Regions from separate parts of the Micromonospora sp. NPDC023814 genome, predicted to be linked through region 2. Evidence: riboswitches for the same ligand, from Rfam matches in the RefSeq annotation. Region 2 holds a riboswitch; each other region holds the start of a gene.
The links. A riboswitch is a leader RNA that binds a small molecule or an ion and turns the genes downstream of it on or off. The one in region 2 is predicted to bind cobalamin.
Positions count from the first base shown of each region.

Region 1 (6,618 bases), on a different contig from region 2:
GGTGGCGTCGCGGTACTGGCGGACGGCGGCGTCGACGGCGGCGGCGTCGATCCCGACCGGGGGCGCGGCCGGGGCTGCCGGGGCGGGCGACGCGGCGAGCGCCACCGCACCGGCCAGGACGAGGAGTCGCGTGATCATGGTCGGAGTCTCGGCCGGTCGGGGACCCCGCACATCGGATCGTGGTCCGAACCCGGGATCGGACCGTGGTCCGACGCCCGGCGGCCGGCCGGTGGATACGGTGGTCCGGTGGTCACCTCGGGGCGGCTCGGGCTGCGGCAGTTGATGGCGTTCGACGCGCTGGTGGGCGTCGCCCTCCTGCTCCTCACGGTGTTCCGGACGCCCGGCGTCCCGGCGCTCGCCGGTGGCCTGGCGGTGCTGTTCGGGGCTCCGCTCGCCGTCCGCCGGCGCTGGCCGGCGCCGGTGCTCGCCGTCGTGGTGCTGGCGGGGGCGGTGGCGGTCGCCGTCGGGGTGGCCGGCGACGCGGTGGTGTTCGCGGTCGCGTTCGCGCTCTACCCGGTCGCGCTGGTCACCTCCACCCGGGACGGCGTGTCGGCGCTCGTCGTGGTGCTGGCCGCCCTCACGGGCGCGGGGCTGGCGGGCGGCACGGTCCCCGGGCTGCCGATCGTTTCGACCCGGGCGGGGGAGGAGTCGTTCGCCGCCACGCCGGTCCCGGTCCTGCTCTACGCCGCGACCGTCGTCGCCGCTTCGTGGGCGCTCGCCCGCGCGGTGCGCGCCCGTCGACGTCACGTCGCCCAACTCGCCGCGTCGCGTGCCGACCAGGCGGTGGCCGAGGAACGGTTGCGCATCGCCCGGGACATCCACGACGTGGTCGGGCACAGCCTCAGCCTGATCGCCATGAAGGCGGCCGTCGCCAATCACCTGGCGGACAGCCATCCCGAGCAGGGCCGGGCCGCCCTGGGCGCGATCGAGCGGGTCAGCCGGAGCGCGCTCGACGACATCCGGGTCGTGCTCGGCGCGCTGCGCGACCCGGCCGACACCGCGCCGAGCTTCGCCGAACTCGACCGGCTGGTCGAGGCCGTCCGGTCCGCCGGTGTCACCGTCGACGTCGACCGGGCGACCGACCTGGCCCGGGTGCCCGCGGCCGTGCAGGCTTCGGCGTACCGCATCGTGCAGGAGGCGCTCACCAACGTGCTGCGCCATGCCGGCCCGACCCGCTGTCGGCTCGCCGTGGCGGTCGAGCCCGGGGTGCTGGCCGTCGCCGTCGTCGACGACGGGGGGTCGGGGCGCGCCGTCGGGCCGCCCGGCCACGGGCTGCGGGGCATGCGCGAGCGGGCCGTGATGCACGGCGGCACCCTGGAGGCCGGCGTCGAGCCCGGCGGCGGCTTTGCCGTGCGCGCCCGGCTGCCGTTCACCCCGGCGGTGTCGGACGATGGGTGAGCCCGTACGCGTGCTCCTGGCCGACGACGACGTGCTGCTGCGCGGCACCCTGCGGCTGCTGGTTGACGCCACCCCGAGAATGACCGTGGTGGCCGAGGCGGGCACCGGGCGGGCGGCCGTCGAACTCGCGAGGACGCACTCGCCCGAGGTGGTGCTGATGGACGTCCGGATGCCCGAGTTGGACGGCATCACCGCCACCGAGCAGGTCACCGCCGGCCGGGACGCGCCCCGGGTGCTCGTCCTCACCACCTTCGACCTCGACGACTACGTGTACCGGGCGCTGCGGGCCGGGGCGAGCGGCTTCCTGCTCAAGGACACGTCCCCCGTACGGCTGCTCGACGCGATCAGGGTGGTCGCCGCGGGTGAGGCGCTGCTGGCCCCCAGCGTCACCCGTCGGCTCATCGCCGAGTTCACCCGGATGCCGGCGGCCCGACGGGTGCCGGGACGGCTCGACGGGGTGACCCCGCGGGAGCGGGAGGTGTTGACGTTGATCACCCGTGGGATGTCCAACACCGAGATCGAGCAGCACCTGCACCTCAGCCGGGGCACCGTCAAGACGCACATCGGCCGGTTGATGACGAAGCTGGGCGTCCGCGACCGGGCGCAACTGGTGATCGCGGGCTACGAGTCGGGGCTCGCCGACCGGTGAGGTGCGGTCGACCGTCGTGAGCGCCGCGCCGCGCCGGCCCGGCGGGGTCGGCGTCCGATCCCGTCGCGTTGACCCGGGGACCGGGGGTGTGGCAGCATTCGCGGCCTGACGGCAGTGAAGGAAGCCGGTGCGATTCCGGCGCGGTCCCGCCACTGTCACCGGGGAGCGATCCCCCCTCGTGAGTCACGGCCGTGCGTGCGCGGTTGGAAGACCGGGGGTGAGCGTCGATCCGGGAGCCAGGATACTTCGGCCGTCGGGAGCGACCCCAGGGCGTGGACACCCGAGGAGGACCCGATGACGCACCGCGTCTCCGCCATCGACGATCATCGTCGCATCGTGCCCGGCCGCGACAGCGCGCCGGCGAGCAGCCGCATTTCCGCAGCCCCGTCCGGCCGCCGCGCCGCGCGTCCGGCCGGCCGTGGTGTGCCCGCCCCCGGCCGCCCCGCAGCGGTCGGACGCGTCGCCCGTCCCTGACGCCCGCACCGCGCCGCCCGACCCCGCCGGCCCGCCGGTGAGCCGCTTCCCGGCCCGCCGTACCCGCTGAACCGCGCCCACCCCTCGTACCGCCCGATCGTCCTCGCGTCGATCCGGGCGTCACTCTCCGGAGCCGTCCGTGCGCATCCTGCTGCTGTCCACCGCCGACACCGACCTGCTCGCCGCCCGCGCCAGCGGCGCCGACTACCGCCTCGCCAACCCCGCCCGGGTCGCCGCCGACGCCGTGCCCGCGCTGCTCGACGGCGTGGACCTCGCGGTCGTACGCCTGCTCGGCGGCCGGCAGGCGTGGCCGGACGGGCTCGCCACGGTGCTGGCCTCCGGCGTGCCCACGGTCGTGCTCAGCGGCGAGGCCCTGCCGGACGCGGAGCTGATGGCGGCCTCCACCGTCCCGGCCGGGGTGGCCACCCAGGCGCTGGCCTACCTGGTCGAGGGCGGCCCCGAGAACCTCGCCCAGCTCGCCCGGTTCCTCTCCGACACGGTGCTGCTCACCGGCGAGGGGTTCGCCCCGCCCGCGCCGACCCCGACGTACGGCGTCCACGGTGACCGGCCCGTGTGGCCCGACCGGCCGACCGTCGGGATCGTCTTCTACCGGGCGCACGCCCTCGCCGGCAACACCGGCTTCGTCGACGTCCTCGCCGACGCCGTCGACGCGGCCGGCGGCAACCCGCTGCCGATCTTCTGCGGCTCGTTGCGCGGCCTCACCGCCGGCGCGGGACCGCTCGGGCTCTTCGGCCGCTGCGACGCCCTGCTGGTCACCGTGCTCGCCGCCGGCGGCACGGTCGCCGCCGACGCCTCCGGCGGGGGCGACGAGGACGCCTGGGACGTGGGCGCGCTCGCCGCCCTCGACGTGCCGGTGATCCAGGCGCTCTGCCTCACCAGCACCCGCGAGCAGTGGGCCGGCAGCGACGCCGGACTGTCCCCGCTGGACGCCGCGATGCAGGTGGCCATCCCCGAGTTCGACGGCCGGATCGTCACCGTGCCGTTCTCGTTCAAGCGGATCGACGCCGACGGGCTCTCCAGCTACGTCGCCGACCCGGAGCGGGCCGCCCGGGTGGCCGGCATCGCCGTGCGGCACGCCCGGCTGCGGCACGTGCCCAACGCCGACAAGCGGCTCGCGGTCGTGCTCAGCTCCTACCCGACGAAGCACTCCCGGGTCGGCAACGCCGTCGGCCTGGACACCCCGGCCTCGGCGGTCCGGCTGCTCGCCGCCCTCGCCGAGGCCGGCTACCACCTCGGCGACGCCCCGGTGCCCGACGACGGGGACGCGCTCATCCACGCCCTCATCGCCGCCGGGGGACACGACGTCGAGTGGCTCACCCCGGAACAGCTCGCCGCCGCCGAGGCCCGGGTGCCCGGGGCGACGTACCGGCGCTGGTTCGACGAGGCGCCGGCGGAGCTGCGGGAGCGGATGCTCGCCCACTGGGGGGAGCCGCCCGGCGGGCTCTACACCGACGGCGGCGACATCGTGCTGGCCGGGCTGCGCTTCGGCAACGTGGTGCTGCTGATCCAGCCGCCGCGCGGCTTCGGCGAGAACCCGATCGCCATCTACCACGACCCGGACCTGCCGCCCAGCCACCACTACCTGGCCGCGTACCGCTGGCTGGCCGCGCCCGCCACCGACGGCGGCTTCGGCGCGGACGCGGTGGTGCACCTGGGCAAGCACGGCACCCTGGAGTGGCTGCCCGGCAAGGGCCTCGGGCTGGCCGCCGACTGCGCCCCCGACGCCGTCCTCGGTGACCTGCCGCTGGTCTACCCGTTCATCGTCAACGACCCCGGCGAGGGCACCCAGGCCAAGCGCCGCGCGCACGCCGTCGTCGTCGACCACCTGGTGCCGCCGATGGCCCGCGCCGAGACGTACGGCGACCTGGCGAAACTGGAGCAACTCCTCGACGAGTACGCCACCGTGCAGGCGCTCGACCCCGCCAAGGTGCCCACCGTGCAGGCGCAGATCTGGGCCCTGGTGCGCGCCGCGGAGCTGCACCACGACCTGCACGCCGAGGACATGCCCGGCGCCGAGGACTTCGACGACTTCGTGCTGCACCTCGACGGGTACCTCTGCGAGGTCAAGGACGTGCAGATCCGCGACGGCCTGCACATCCTCGCCGCCGCGCCCACCGGCGAGCCCCGGGTCAACCTCGTCCTCGCCGTGCTGCGGGCCCCGCAGGTCTGGGGCGGCGCCCGTGCCCTGCCCGGCCTGCGCCAGGCCCTCGCCGCCGCGTACGGGCTCGACGAGCAGGCGCTGCTCGCCGCGCCGGGGAAGCGGCTGGCCCTGCCCGAGGGGCTGACCGACACCGTCGACGGGCCCGCCGGCACCGCCGCCGACGCCGTCGACCTGATCGAGGCCCTCGCGCGCCGGCTGGTCCTCGGCATGGAGACCCTCGGCTGGGCCGCCGACAAGGTCGACGCCGTGGTCGAGGAGGTCACCGGCCGGGCCGTCCCGGACGCCGCCGCCGTGCTCCGCTTCGCCGCCACCGAGCTGGTGCCCCGGCTGGACCGCACGACCGACGAGATCGACCGGGTGGTGGGCGCGCTCGACGGCCGGTTCGTCCCGCCCGGGCCGTCCGGCTCGCCCACCCGGGGCCTGGTCAACGTGCTACCCACCGGCCGGAACTTCTACTCCGTCGACCCCAAGGCCATCCCCAGCCGCAACGCCTGGGACGTCGGGGTGTCCCTGGCCGACTCGCTGCTCGCCCGGCACCTCGCCGACACCGGGGAGTACCCGCGCTCCGTCGGCCTGACCGTCTGGGGCACCAGCGCCATGCGCACCCAGGGCGACGACGTCGCCGAGGTGCTCGCGCTGCTCGGCTGCCGCCCCACCTGGGACGACCGCTCCCGCCGGGTCACCGGCGTCGAGGTGGTGCCGCCGGCCGAGCTGGGCCGCCCCCGCGTCGACGTCACCGTGCGGATCTCCGGCTTCTTCCGGGACGCCTTCCCGCACGTGGTCGCGCTCATCGACGACGCGGTGCGGTTGGTCGCCGCCCTGGACGAGCCCGCCGAGCAGAACTTCGTCCGCGCGCACGTCGCCGCCGACCTCGCCGAGCACGGCGACGAGCGGCGGGCCACCGCCCGCGTCTTCGGCTCCAAGCCGGGCGCGTACGGGGCCGGGCTGCTGCCGCTGATCGACTCCCGCAACTGGCGCAGCGACGCCGACCTCGCCGAGGTGTACGCCGTCTGGGGCGGCTACGCCTACGGCCGGGGGCTGGACGGGCGGGAGGCGCGCGCCGACATGGAACGCTCCTTCGCCCGGATCGCGGTGGCGGTGAAGAACCAGGACACCCGCGAGCACGACATCGTCGACTCCGACGACTACTTCCAGTACCACGGCGGGATGGTGGCGATGGTCCGCCACCTCACCGGCGCCGCCCCGGCCGCGTACGTGGGGGACTCGGCGATGCCGCACGACGTGCGTACCCGCACCCTCGGCGAGGAGACCCGGCGGGTGTTCCGGGCCCGGGTGGTCAACCCGAAGTGGATCGCAGCGATGCGCCGGCACGGCTACAAGGGCGCGTTCGAGCTGGCCGCCACCGTGGACTACCTGTTCGGCTACGACGCCACCGCCGGCGTCGTCGACGACTGGATGTACGAGCACCTGGCCGCCGCGTACGTCTTCGACGAGACCACCCGGGAGTTCCTGGAGCAGTCGAACCCGTGGGCGCTGCGCGGCATCACCGAGCGGCTGCTCGAAGCCGCCGACCGGGGCATGTGGGCGGCACCCGAGCCGACCACCCTGGACCGGCTCCGCGAGACGTACCTGACCAGCGAGGGCGACCTGGAGGAACGCTCATGACCACCTACCCGTTCAGCGCGGTGCTGGGCATGGACGACATGCGGCTCGCCCTGCTGCTCAACGCGGTTTCCCCGGCGATCGGCGGGGTGCTCGTCCGCGGCGAGAAGGGCACCGCCAAGTCGACGGCCGTGCGGGCCCTGGCCGCGCTGCTGCCGCCCGTGGACCGGGTGGCCGGCTGCCGCTTCGCCTGCGACCCCGCCGCCCCCGACCCGTCCTGCCCGGACGGCCCGCACCCCGACGCGCCGGCGGCCGAGCGGCGTCCCGCCCGGCTGGTGGAGCTGCCGGTCGG
Region 1 covers NZ_JBFAAF010000046.1:34,115-40,732, forward strand. The annotation lists gene AB0G14_RS23020 (serine hydrolase domain-containing protein) at 1-138, opposite strand, end outside; gene AB0G14_RS23025 (sensor histidine kinase) at 247-1,398, shown strand; gene AB0G14_RS23030 (response regulator transcription factor) at 1,391-2,047, shown strand; cobalamin riboswitch at 2,165-2,294, shown strand; gene cobN (cobaltochelatase subunit CobN) at 2,661-6,329, shown strand; gene AB0G14_RS23040 (VWA domain-containing protein) at 6,326-6,618, shown strand, end outside.
Region 1: it holds a riboswitch for cobalamin, as region 2 does, so the genes downstream of both, cobN (cobaltochelatase subunit CobN) here and AB0G14_RS15955 (ABC transporter substrate-binding protein) in region 2, are expected to answer to the same signal.

Region 2 (6,618 bases):
CACCCGCCGGTAGGGAGCGTCGGAGCGACCACCGACAGCTCCAGGGTGGCGGGCAGCGGCGCGACGCCCGGCCCGCCGGCGCGCACCCAGTCGGTGATGTCGTCGACCACGGAGTCGTGCAGGACCAGGCCGAACCAGACCGGCCGCGCACCGGCCCGTCGCGCCGACGGCGCGGGGTGGACGACGACCAGGTTGGACTGCGCGCAGAGGTCGAGGCAGGCGCTGACGCGCACCCGGTGCGGCGCCGGCAGCGCGGCCCGCAGTCGCCGCAGCTGCGCGTCGTGGTCGACGGCGGGGTGTTTGCGGGTGCTGCCACAGCAGCAGTCGCGGCACACGGTGACCAGACAGCCCGGTGTGACGGTCATGTCCGACTCCTTGGTCGCGGTCGAGCCCGGCGGCACGTGCCGGGTCACGACGCGGGCGGGTGGTAGGTGATGGTGGGCCGCCCGGTGCCCGGGTGCGTCGCCACGTCGGCCCGGACGCCGTAGACGTCGGCGAGCAGCCCGGGTGTGAGGACCTCGGCGGGCGGGCCGGCGGTGACGACCCGGCCGGCGGCCAGGACGACCACCGTGTCGCAGAACATGGCGGCGAGGTTGAGGTCGTGCAGCGCGGCGAGGGTGGTGACCCCGGCGCGGCGGACCAGGTGCAGCAGTTGCAACTGGTGGCCGATGTCGAGGTGGTTGGTGGGCTCGTCGAGCAGCAGCAGGTGCGGTTGCTGGGCGAGCGCGCGGGCCAGCTGGACCCGCTGCCGTTCGCCGCCGGAGAGGGTGTGCCAGCGGCGGTCGGCGTACCCGTCGAGGTCCACCCGGGCCAGCGCGTCGGCCGCGGCGGCACGGTCGGCGTCGCTGTCCGACCATCGCGAGCGGCGGTGCGGGGTACGGCCGAGCAGCACCACCTCCTCGACGGTGAGATCCAGGTCGGTGTCGGCGTGCTGGGCGAGCAGCGCGGCGCGGCGGGCCAGCGCCGCGCGGGGCAGGGTGGCGACGTCGTCGCCGCCGACGGTGACCCGCCCGCTGTCGGGCGCGGCGAGCCGGGCGACGATCCGTAGCAGGGTGGTCTTGCCGCAGCCGTTGGGGCCGAGCAGCCCGACGAGGCTGCCCGCCGGCACGGCACAGGTGACGCCGTCGAGGATCCGCCGGGCCGCGACGGCCCAGGACACGTCGGTGACGGTGAGCATCAGTCGCCCGCCTTCCGGCGCCCGGCCCACCGTCCCCGGAGTCGCCGCGACTCTGCCGGCCGTGCCCGGTGCAGCAGGACCACGAAGGCGGGCACCCCGAGCAGCGCCGTCAGCACGCCCACCGGCAGTTCCCTGGGCGCGAACAGGGTCCGCGCGGCGGTGTCCACCCAGACCATGAAGATCGCGCCGGCGAGGACGACGACAGGCAGCAGGCGCCGGTGGTCCGCGCCGGTGAGGAACCGGGCGGCGTGCGGCAGGATCAGCCCGACGAAACCCACCGCGCCGCTGACGGCGACCAGCGCCGCGGTGAGCAGCGCGGTGGCGACCAGCAGCAGCCACCGGACCCGGGTGACGGGCACGCCGAGGGTCTCGGCGGCGTCCTCGCCGAAGGCGAAGGCGTTGAGCGTGCGGGCGTACGCCGCCACGAGGGCGAGCACGGCGGCCAGCACCGGTACCACCCAGGCCAGGGCGGCCCAGTCGACGCGCGCCAGCGAGCCGGAGAGCCAGAAGGTGATGCTCTGCGTGGCGTGCGGGTCGGCGACCCAGACGATGACGAACGACGTCGCCGCCCCGCACAGTTGCGCGACGGCGACCCCGGCCAGCACCACCCGGGTGGGTGCCAGCGCGGCCCGCCGGCCGGCCACCGCCGCCACGACGGCGAACGCGGCCAGCGCGCCGGTGAAGGCGCCCCCGGTGAGCGCCGCGACCCCGCCGCCGACGCCGAGGACGAGCACCGCGACCGCGCCGAGCGACGCCCCGGAGGAGACCCCGAGCAGGTACGGGTCGGCCAGCGGGTTGCGGGTGACGGTCTGCGTCACCGCCCCGACGGCCGCCAGCCCGGCGCCCACCGCCGCGGCGCCGAGCACCCGGGGCAGGCGCAGACGCCAGACGATGTGCTCGCGCAGCAACGGCACGTCGGCGTGGGCCAGGCCCAGGCGGTCGGCCACGACGGCCCAGACCGTCGACACGGGGATGTCGGCCGGCCCGACGGTGACGGCCGCCCCGATCGACACGACCAGACCCGCCAGCAACGTGACCAGCAGGGCGACCGTGCCGACGGGACGGATGGGCCGGCCGCGCCGGGCCCCGGAGGCAGTGGCGCCAGGGTCCGCGCCGGCCCGACCGCGCACGGCGAGACGGCGGGCCACGGCGGTACGGCGCGCCACGGCGGTCAGCGGCCCGCTCCGTCGGGAAGCTGCGCCATCCCCGCGGCGAGCGCCTCGACGCCGAGCACCGCCCGCACCCCAGCGGTGGTGGACGAGAACGGGATGACGACGAACCGCTGCCCGGCCACTGCGGGCAGGTCCTTGAGGGTGGGGTGCCGGGCCAGGAACGCCTTCTTCGCGGCGGCCGGGTCCCAGGTCGCGTCGACCAGCACGATCGCGTCGGGGTCGCGCGCGACGGCGCTCTCCCAACTGGTGTCGGCCCAGCCGCCGGCGAGGTCGCCGAAGGCGTTGCCGACCCCGACCGCCGACATGATCATGTTGGGGCTGCCGCAGCAGGCGCCCACGCTCGGGGCGTCGGTGCGGGCGTCCCACCAGAGCACGGAGACGTCCCGCGTGCCGTCGAATCTGGCGGCAGCGGCGGCGATCCGGGCGCGGTGGTCGGCGATGAGCCTCTCGGCCCGCGCCGGCACCCCGAAGACGGCCGCGACGTCCCGGATCTCGGCGAACACGTCCTCGACGGTGAGCTTCCCCGGCCGGTGCGGCTTCGGGCACCCGGCGGGTGAGAGGTAGGTGCCGATGCCGAGCCCCGCCAGGGCGGCCCGGTCGCCGACGCCCTCGTCACCGAAGGCGCTGTGGAACGAGGCGTAGACGAAGTCCGGCGCCGTCTCCAGGAGTTTCTCCTTGGCCGGGTACTTTCCGGACAGCACCGGCACCGATGCGTACGCGGCGGCGTGCTCCGGCAGGATCGCGTCGTCCAGGTACGCCGTGCCGGCCATGCGGTCGGCCAGGCCGAGCGCCAGCATGATCTCGGTGGCGGGCTGGTTCAGGGTGACCGCCCGCTGGGGCGGGGCGGCGACGGTGACCGGCGTGCCGCAGTTGGTCAGGGTGGCCGGCGCGCCGGATGCCGGGGCGGGGTCGTCGTCCGTGGCGCAGGCGCCGAGCAGGACGAGGAGGACGGACAGGGGCGCGGCTACGCGCCGGGACAGGGTGGACCGCACAGCGCGCACGCGCATCGGGACCGCCTTCCAGCACCTCGTGGACGGGTCATCGCAGTGCCGTGGCCGGTCTCCTGGCTGACGGGAGGTGCGTCCGTGGCCGGCCTTCCCAGGCGTGCGACACGCCCAGTGACCTCTGACGACGAGGGCCTCGGACTTCCCGATCACAGTGGCGAGGGCCGCACCGGTCTTCCACCGGCTTCCCGAACACCACGGCAGCGTCACCCTAGCCTGCGCCCGACCCCGAATGCCACGGTGACGAATGCCATGGAGCGGCTTCTTCACCACTGTGGACGGTTCGGTGCGCGACGGGTCATGCCCCCGGCGGGGGCGGGAGGTCGACGACCCGGGTCGCCCAGCGGGCCATCAGGGCCGGGTCGTGGGTGATCAGCAGGACCCCGGCGCCGCGCTGTCGCTGGTAGTCGGTGATGACGGCGGCGAGGTGGGCCTGGGTGGAGGCGTCGAGCATGGCGGTTGCCTCGTCGCAGAGCAGGTAGGCCGGCCGGTGCACGAGCGCCCGGGCGAGGCAGGCCCGTTGCAGCTGCCCGTCGCTGACCGCGTGCGGGCGGCGGGCGAGCAGGTCCGTGGTGAGGCCGACGAGGTCGGCCAGCTCGGCCGCGCGGGCCCTGGCCTGCTCGGCCGGTACGCCGGTGGCGCGGAGCGGTTCGGCGACGATGTCCGCCAGGCTGAGCCGCGGGTCGGTGGCGGCGCGTGGGCTCTGGAACAGGATCGCGACGCGGGTACGGACGGCCGCCGGCAGCCGGTGACGGACGCCGGCGACCCGGTGGCCGTCGAGGGTGACGTGCCCGGCGTCCGGGGCGTGCAGCAGGGCGAGCACCCGGGCCAGGGTGGACTTGCCGCTGCCCGAGGGCCCGTGCAGCCCGACCGTCTCGCCGGGGGCGACGTGCAGGTCGACGCGGTCGAGGACGCGCTGCCGACCGTAGGCGACGGTGACCTGGTGGGCGGCGAGCGCGGTCGCGGCCGGCGCGGCGCTCCGACGTGCGGTCGTGGTCATGCCGGCGCTCCGACGGGCAGTGGGTGGTGGCAGGCGACATGGCCCGGGCCGTCCGCCGTCGGGGTGGGTGGGGTGCGGCAGGTGTCGGTGGCGCGGTCGCAGCGCGGGGCGAAGGCGCAGCCGACGGGCAGGTCGGTGAGCATCGGCGGGTGGCCGGGGACCGGTCGGAAGGCGCGCTCGGGCAGGGCGTCGAGCAGGCCGGCGGTGTAGGGGTGGGCGGGCGCGGCGAACAGCGCCTCGGTGGGCCGGCGCTCGACGACCCGGCTGGCGTACATGACGGCGACGGTGTCGGCGACGCGGCGGGCGGCGGCCAGGTCGTGGGTGATGAGCAGGACGGCGTTGCCGGCGTCGCAGCGGCGGCGCAGCAGGTCGAGGGTGTGGTCGACCAGGGGCCGGTCGAGGCCCGTGGTGGGTTCGTCGGCGAGCAGCAGCGGCGGGTCGGGAGCGAGCGCGAGTGCGGTGGCCAGGCGTTGCGCCATGCCGCCGGACAGCTCGTGGGGGTAGCGGTCGAGGTCGGCGGGGTCGAGCCCGACGTCGGCGGCGACCCGCTCGGCCGCCGAGGGCGCGTCGCGGCGGGCGTGCCCGTGGGCGCGCAGGGTCTCCGCCAGCAGCCGCCGGCCGGTGCGTACGGGAGTCAGCGCGGTGGCGGGGCTCTGCGGCACCAGCCCGACCGCGCGGCCGCGTACGGCGCGGGCGAGGTGACGCTCGGTGCAGCCGATCAGGTCGACCTGGTCCCCGCCGGGCGGGCGCAGCCGGGCGCGGCCCGAGACGGTGGCGTTGCCGGGGAGCAGGCCGAGCAGGGCGTGGGCGAGCACGGACTTGCCGCAGCCGGACTCCCCCACCACGGCCACCAGTTCGCCGGGGTGGACGGTCAGGCGCAGGTCGGTGACGGCCCGCACCACGGCGTCGCGGAGCTGGAAGCGGACGGTCAGCCCGTCGACCTCCAGCAGGGCGCGACGAGGACCGGCGGCGGTGGTGGCGGTGCCGGCCGGGCCGGGCGTGGCGTCGCCGGTGGCGGCGGTGCCGGCCGTGACGGTGCGGGGCTCGCGGGTGGTGGTCACAGGTTCAGCTCCGCTCGTACGCGCGGGTCGAGGCGGTCGCGCCACCGGCCGGTGAGGGTGGCCAGGGCCAGCGTGACGACGACGAGGAGCAGGCCGGGGACGAGGCTGGCCCACCAGGCGCCGGTGAGCAGGGACCGCTGCCCGTCGTTGATCATGTTGCCGATGGAGGCCAGGTGCGGGGGCAGGCCGAGACCGAGGAAGGACAGCGCGGTCTCGTGCCAGACGGCGTGCGGCACCATCAGCGTGGTGGCCAGGGCCAGCCGGGGCAACACGTGCGGGAGCAGGTGCCGGGTGATCACCCGGGCGCGGCTGGCGCCGCCGGCGATCGCGGCGTCGACGAACGGCCGGTTGCGCAGGCTGAGCAGCTCGGAGCGGACGATGCGGGCGGTGGACAGCCAGTGCGTCAGCCCGATCGACACGATCACCGCGCCGAGGCTGGGGCGCAGCATCGCGACGATGAAGATGCCCAGCAGCAGGTGCGGCAGCGCCGCGATGGTGTCGACCACCCGCATCAGCGCCCGGTCGACCCAGCCGCCGAGGGTGCCGGCGACCGCCCCGACGAAACCACCGATCACGGTCGCCACCAGCGCGGCGACCGCGCCGACGAGCAGGGAGACACGCAGGCCGTAGAGGCCGCGGTGGGCCACGTCGCGGCCCAGGTCGTCGGTGCCGGCCGGGTGCGCGGCCGAGGGCGCGAGCCGGGTACGCGCCAGGTCGACGGCGCTCTCGTCGAGCGGCCAGAGGACGGGGGCGAGCAGGCAGGCGGCGACCGCGCCGACGAGCACGGCCCAGGCGACGGCGCTACCGGCGCGGCCGGCACGCGGCTTCGGCCGCCGGACGCGGGCGGGGCGGGCGAGGTCAGTCATCGAGGCGTACCCGGGGATCGGCGGCGGAGTAGGCGAGGTCGGTGGCCAGGTTCGCGGCCAGCACCACGACGGTGGTGGCGAGGGTGGTCGCGGCCAGCAGCGGGAAGTCGCTGCCCAGCGCGGCCTGCACCGTCACCGCGCCGAGGCCGGGCAGGGAGAACACGGTCTCGACCAGGACGGCGCCCCCGATCAGCTCCGGCAGGTGGGTGCCGACGAGGGTGAGGAACGGCAGCAGCGCGGTACGCAGGGCGTGGCCGAACAGGACGGTGCGGCCGGGCAGGCCGCGGGCCCGGGCCGCGAGGACGTGGTCGTCGCGGAGGCTCTCGGCGACGGCGTCG
Region 2 covers NZ_JBFAAF010000025.1:88,478-95,095, reverse strand. The annotation lists gene AB0G14_RS15970 (hypothetical protein) at 1-365, opposite strand, end outside; gene AB0G14_RS15965 (ABC transporter ATP-binding protein) at 410-1,177, opposite strand; gene AB0G14_RS15960 (iron chelate uptake ABC transporter family permease subunit) at 1,177-2,343, opposite strand; gene AB0G14_RS15955 (ABC transporter substrate-binding protein) at 2,349-3,356, opposite strand; cobalamin riboswitch at 3,385-3,568, opposite strand; gene AB0G14_RS15950 (ATP-binding cassette domain-containing protein) at 3,652-4,353, opposite strand; gene AB0G14_RS15945 (ABC transporter ATP-binding protein) at 4,350-5,414, opposite strand; gene AB0G14_RS15940 (ABC transporter permease) at 5,411-6,280, opposite strand; gene AB0G14_RS15935 (ABC transporter permease) at 6,273-6,618, opposite strand, start outside.

Region 3 (6,618 bases), on a different contig from region 2:
CCGTCGTCGGCGTCGAGCGGGACCTGGTCGGCGGGGAGTGCCCGTACTGGGGGTGCATCCCGAGCAAGATGATGATCAGGGCGGCCAACGCGATCGCCGAGGCGCGCCGGGTCGACGGGCTCGCCGGCACCGCCCAGGTCCGGCCCGACTGGGCGCCCGTGGCGAAGCGGATCCGCGAGGAGGCCACCGACACCTGGGACGACACGGTCGCCGTGGAACGCTTCACCGGCAAGGGCGGCCGGTTCGTCCGGGGCAGCGCCCGCCTCGACGGCCCCGGCCGGGTCCGGGTCGGCGAGCGGGTCTTCCAGGCCCGGCACGGGATCGTGCTCGGCACCGGCACCAAGCCGTCCGTGCCGCCGGTCGACGGGCTGGCCGACACGCCGTACTGGACCAACCGCCAGGCGATCGAGGTCGAGGAGTTGCCCGAGTCGCTGCTGGTGCTGGGCGGCGGCGCGATCGGCCTGGAACTGGCCCAGGTGTTCGCCCGGTTCGGGGTCCGGGTCACCGTGGTCGAGGCGGCGGACCGGGTGCTCGCGGTCGAGGAGCCGGAGGCGTCCGAGGTGGCCGCCGCCGCGCTGCGCGCCGACGGGGTGGAGATCCACACCGGCGTACGGGCGGAGCGGGTCCGCCACGACGGGCGGGGCTTCACGCTGCACGGGGCCGATGGGGCGGAGTTCACCGGGCAGCGGCTGCTGGTGGTGACCGGCCGCCGGGCACACCTCGACGAGTTGGGCCTGGACACCGTCGGGGTGGACGCCGGCCAGCGGTACCTGGCCGTCGACGACCGGCTGCGCGTCACCGACGGGATGTGGGCGGTCGGCGACGTCACCGGGGAGGGCGCGTTCACCCACGTCGCCATGTACCAGGCGGGGATCGTCGTCGCCGACGTGCTCGATTGCGCCCGGCGGGTCGACGGCGGGCCGGATGCCAGCGGCACCGCCCGCATGACGGGCGGCGCGGCCGGCGCGGTCAGCGCGTCCGGCACCACCGGGTCGGGCGCCTCCGCCGGCGCGGTGCCGCGCGCCGACTACCGCGCGCTGCCCCGGGTCACCTTCACCGACCCCGAGATCGGCGCGGTCGGCCTCACCGAACGGCAGGCCCGCGAGCGCGGGATCAACGTGCAGGTCGGCCTCGCCGAGCTGCCGTCGTCGGCGCGCGGCTGGATCCACCGGAGCGGCAACGAGGGCTTCGTCAAGCTGGTCGCCGACGCCGACCAGGGCGTGCTGATCGGCGCGACGTCGGTCGGGCCGGCCGGCGGCGAGGTGCTCTCCGGGCTGGTGGTGGCGGTGCACGCGGCCGTGCCGCTGGCCCGGCTCCGGCACATGATCTACGCCTACCCGACGTTCCACCGGGCCATCGAGGAGGCGTTGCGGCACCTGCGCTAGACGGTCGCGCCGTGCCGCCCGGCGCCGGCGGCGAACCGGGCCGCCCCGGCCGCCGCGTCGGCGGCGAGCGAGTCCATCCCGTACGCCAGCTCGGTCGCCAGCGCCGCCGGCTCCGGCTGGCCGGCGCCGGCCAGCACGGCGGCTCGGTCGTTGCGCAGGCAGGTCTGCGGGTGCCGGGCGATCTCGGCCGCCAGCCGCTCGGCCGCCGCCCGCGCCTCACCCGGGGCTACCAGCCGGTTCACCAGCCCCATCGCGTACGCCTCCTCGGCCGGCACCGGCCGGCCGGTGAGGATCAGGTCCATCGCCCGGCTCTCGCCGATCAGCCGGGGCAGCCGTACCGTCCCCCCGTCGATCAACGGCACCCCCCCAGCGCCGGCAGAACACCCCGAGGACCGCGTCGGACTCGGCGACCCGCAGGTCGCACCAGAGCGCCAGCTCCAACCCGCCGGCCACGGCGTGACCGGAGATCGCGGCGATCACCGGCTTGCCGAGCGTCATCCGGGTCGGGCCCATCGGGCCGTCCCCCTCCGGCTCGACCCGGTTGCCGCTCGGGGTGCCGATCGCCTTCAGGTCGGCCCCCGCGCAGAACGTGCCGCCGGCGCCCCAGAGCACAGCCACCGCCGCGTCGGGGTCGGCCTCGAAGGCGCGGAACGCGTCGGCCAGGGCCCGGGCCGTCGGCCCGTCGACCGCGTTGCGGGCCGCCGGGCGGTCCAGGATCACCGTGGTCACCGGCCCGTCGTGCTCGACGCGTACGCCCATCGGCACAGCATGCCCCGGTGGTGCCGGCGGCGCCAGGGGGCGTCAGCGCTCCTTCGCGGCGCGGGGACGGACCAGGGTCGCGCCCAGCGCGGCGCCGACCACGCACGCCACCCCGGCCGCCTGCGGCCAGGCCAACAGCTCGCCCAGCAGGACCAGCCCGACCAGCGCGCCGATCGCCGGCTCCAGGCTGAGCAGGATCGCGAAGACCCGGGCCGGCATCCGGCGCAGCGCGGCCAGTTCGGCCGAGTACGGCAGCACCGACGACAGCAGTGCCACCACGACGCCCAGCGCGAGGGTCCACGGGTCGAGCAGCGCCGTGCCGCTGCCGGCGACCCCGAACGGCAGTACGGCGAGCGCGGCGACGGCCATTCCCAGCGCGAGGCCCCGGCTGCCCGGCACGCGGGCGCTGACCGCCTTGCCGAGCAGTACGTACCCGGCCCAGCCGACCGCGATGGCGACGCACAGCAGCAGCCCCACCCGGTCCACCCCGGTCCCGCCGAGCCCGCTGATCAGCAGCACCCCGCCGCCCGCCAGGACCGCCCACGCCACGTCGGCGGGCCGGCGGCTGCCGGCGAGCGACACCAGCAGCGGCCCCGCGAAACCGATGGTGACCGCCACGCCGAGCGGCACCCGGTGCAGCGCCGCGTAGAAGGCGAGGTTCATCAGCGCCAGGGTGAGCCCGAACGCCCCGACCAGGCCGGCGGCGCGCCAGCCCAGCCGCAGCCCGGGCCGGGCCACGAGCAGCAGGATCAGCGCGGCGAAGCCGAGCCGCAGCGTGGTCGTACCGCCGGCGCTGGTGCTGCCGAAGAGCTGCTTGGCGACGGCCGCGCCGACCTGGGTGGAGAGCATGCCCAGCAGCATCAGCAGCGGTGGTGGCACGGCCCGGGGCCGGCCGAGGGCGACGGTCAGTCGGGCCGCCGGGTGGCCGGCCGGCAGCGGGCGGGAGGCGAGTGCGTACACCCGGACCACAGTGGTCGCGGACGGCGCGGCCCGCGACCGGATTTCCACGCCCGGCCGTCGGGTCCGGCGGGTCCGGCCGGCGGGCGGCGGGTCCGGGCGGAGGGCCGGCGCCTGGCAGGTCCGGGCGGGCGGCGGCGGGGCGGCGGGTCCGGGTGGCGCCGTCGTCTGGGCGGTCCTCGCGGTGGTGCTGGCCCGCGGCGCTAGCATGCCGGGCGGCACGATCATGTGAGGTGCCCCGCGCGAGCGGGGAGAATCGGGAAGCCGGTGCGAATCCGGCACGGGCCCGCCGCGGTGACCGGGGAGCCACCGTCCACGCGCGAGAGCGCAGCCACTGGCCCGCCCGGGCCGGGAAGGCGGACGGCCAGGCGTCGATCCGGGAGTCCGAAGACCGGCCTCGCGGTCAGGTGCCCACGCCCGGAGCGTGGGCCGAGCGCAGCGGGAGCCTGCCTTGGATCTCTACGACGTCATCCATCGCCGCCGGGACGTCCGCGGCCAGTTCACCGGGGCGCCGGTGCCCGACGAGACGCTGCACCGCGTCCTGACTGCGGCGCACGCCGCGCCGAGCGTCGGCTACTCCCAGCCCTGGGACTTCGTCCTCGTCCGCGACCCCGAGCTGCGGCGCCGGTTCCACGAGCACGTCCAGACCGAGCGGGACACCTTCGCCGCCACCCTGGCCGGGGAGGCGGTCGAGCGGTTCGCCCGCATCAAGATCGACGGGGTGCTGGAGTCCACCCTGTCCGTGGTGGTCACCTACGACCCGGCCCGCGGTGGCCCCGCCGTGCTCGGGCGGCACGCCATCGTCGACACCGGGCTCTACTCGGCCTGCCTCGCCATCCAGAACCTCTGGCTGGCCGCCACCGCCGAGGGGCTCGGCGTCGGATGGGTGTCGTTCTACCGGGAGCCCTGGCTGGCCGAGCTGCTCGGCATCCCCGACGGCGTACGGCCGGTGGCGTGGCTCTGCCTCGGGCCGGTCACCCACTTCGAGGCCGTGCCCGACCTGGTCCGACACGGCTGGCGGCAGAAGCGCCCGCTGGCCGAGGCGATCCACCACGACCGCTGGACGCCGCCGGACCGCTGACCTCACCACCGCGGAAGGGCGGGCCCCATCAGGCCGGGGCGCGCCCGGTTCCGGGCCGGCAGAAACCTCGTCACGCACCGCTGCGGATCCGTCACCGGATACCGGTTTGCGGTCGCTCCTGCCGGGAAGTCGGTACGGGTGCGAGCACTCATGACGAAGATCGAGCAGGCCTCCGCGCTGGACCGGATCGGCGACCGGTTGCAGCGGGCCGTCCAGGCCACCCTCCGCCCAAGGCGCGTCCGCGACCTGCTGCACGGCGTCTGGCTGGGGCACCCGCTGCACCCGGCGATGGTGCAGGTGCCGGTCGGCGCGTGGCTCAGCACGGCCGTGCTGGACCTGATGCAGGGGCAGCGCCGCGCCGCCACCACGCTGTGCGCGGTGGGCACCGTCAGCGCCCTGCCGGCTGCGGTCGCCGGGCTCAACGACTGGGCAGCCCTCGCCCGAGACCAGCGCCGGATCGGCCTGGTGCACGCCGCCTCCAACAGCATCGGCCTGGCGTTCTACGCCGGCTCCGTGGCCGCCCGGATGACCGGCCGGCACAACCTCGGCCGTACGCTCGGCTTCCTCGGGCTCAGCGCCGCGAGCATGGGGGCGTACATCGGCGGGCACCTGGCGTACAAGCAGGGCGCGCAGGTCAATCAGAGCATCTCCGAGCTGCACCGGATGAGCGACGGCTGGCATTCGATCGCGGACATGGCCGCCCTGCCGCAGCGAAAGCTGATCACCCGGGAGATCGACGACGTCTCGGTGATCCTCTACCGGCACGGCGACGAGGTCACGGTGATGCTGGAGCGCTGCCCGCACCAGAGCGGCCCGCTCGGCAAGGGCGAGGTGCAGGAGATCGACGGGCACGCGTGCGTGGTCTGCCCGTGGCACGGCAGCACGTTCCGGCTCAACGGCGGCGAGGTCGTGCACGGCCCCTCCGGCAACGACCAGCAGGTCCTGCCCACCCGCATCGTCAACGGCATGCTGGAGACCCGCCTCCCCTGACCCGCCCCACCTCGTCACCCCACCCCACCCCTCACGCCGTTGATCATGAAGTTGTTGCCGTCCTGATCGGCGTGTCGCTGCAACCTGATGATCAACGACGGGCGTCCGGGGGTTGGGGGGTGGGTCAGGGGCGGCGGTGGCGGCCGATCAGGGGTTCGCGGGTGGTGTCCGCGTGGGCCCGGGCCGGGGCGCCGGCCACCGGGCGGGGGCTGGTGGCCGCGTCGCCGTGGCTGCCCGGGGTGGTGTTGTCGCGGGGGATCGCGGTCGTCCCGGTGTGGGTGGCTGCGCTGGCGCCCCGGGGAGCCGCGTCCCGTTCGGTTCCGTCGCGTGCCGTCCGGGCCCGTACGGTTCCGTTGCGTCCGGTCGCGCGTCCGATTTCGCTGCGACTACCTCCGTCCCGCCCGGTACCCCTGGTGCCCCGACGGCGGGTGGTGGCGGTGCGGGCCGCGCCTGCCGGTACGCGGGCGGGGCGGCCGCGCAGGCCAAGGACCGCGCCGATCTGCGCGCCGACGATGCTCGCCACCGCGAGGACGGCGGAGACCGCGAGCGGCCGGTTCACGCGGTCGGGCTCGCCGGCCCGGGCCGCTCCGACCGTCAGCGTCGGGGCCTCGTCGCCGGACGCGTCGGCCGGCGGCGGCGCCGGGACCTGCGCCGGGGGCGGGGGCGTCGCCCGCTCCGGGGTGACCTGTTCCGGGGTGGGCTGCGGGGCCGGCCGGGCCGGCAGGGGTGCGGCGGGACGGGCGACGAGGCGGCCGGTGGCGTGCCGGCGGGCGCCCCGGTCCTCGGCCTCCTGCGGGAGCTTCAGCAACTGGCCCGGGTGGATCCGGTCCGGGTCGTCGATACGGTTCAGCGCGGCCAGTTCACGGTAGTCGTCGAAGTCGTCGAGATAGCGCTCGGCAACCCTGCCCAGATGGTCGCCCCGGGCCACCCGGTAGACCGCCGTCCCGTCGGCCGAGGCAGCCGGAGCAGGCTGCGCCGCCGAGGCCACCGAGGCGGCTGGAGCAGCCTGAGCGGCCTGAGCAGCCTGTGTGGCCGGGGCAGCCTGTGTGGCCGGCGTTGCCAGATCAACGTGGGCTGCGCGGGCGGGCGGCAGAGCCGGGCCGGACTGGACGGCCGGAGCGGCGGAGGCCGGCCAGGTGGCCTGCGGCGGGACAGCCATCGGCGCGTTTGCGATCGGCGCTGCCGGCAGGGCGTACGGGCCGGCGACGGCCGTCGCCGCGCTCGCCGCCGGGCTGGCCGTGATGATCAGCGCGACCGAACCGACCAGGGCGGCGGCGGCCCGCTGCTGGCGGCTCATGCCCGGCAGCCGGGGCGCTGGTCGGCGCAACGCCTGCGCGCAGAGTTCCACCAGCACGGAGAAGGCGAACGTCGCCCACCCGGACCACCCGGCCAGCGCCAGCGCGCGCAGGAAGAGGCGCCCGTCGTCGCGGCTGGTCAGCGTCGCGC
Region 3 covers NZ_JBFAAF010000005.1:144,149-150,766, forward strand. The annotation lists gene AB0G14_RS04315 (FAD-dependent oxidoreductase) at 1-1,385, shown strand, start outside; partial or broken gene AB0G14_RS04320 (crotonase/enoyl-CoA hydratase family protein) at 1,382-2,144, opposite strand; gene AB0G14_RS04325 (EamA family transporter) at 2,187-3,104, opposite strand; cobalamin riboswitch at 3,316-3,516, shown strand; gene bluB (5,6-dimethylbenzimidazole synthase) at 3,553-4,182, shown strand; gene AB0G14_RS04335 (Rieske (2Fe-2S) protein) at 4,333-5,172, shown strand; partial or broken gene AB0G14_RS04340 (LysM domain-containing protein) at 5,621-6,618, opposite strand, start outside.
Region 3: it holds a riboswitch for cobalamin, as region 2 does, so the genes downstream of both, bluB (5,6-dimethylbenzimidazole synthase) here and AB0G14_RS15955 (ABC transporter substrate-binding protein) in region 2, are expected to answer to the same signal.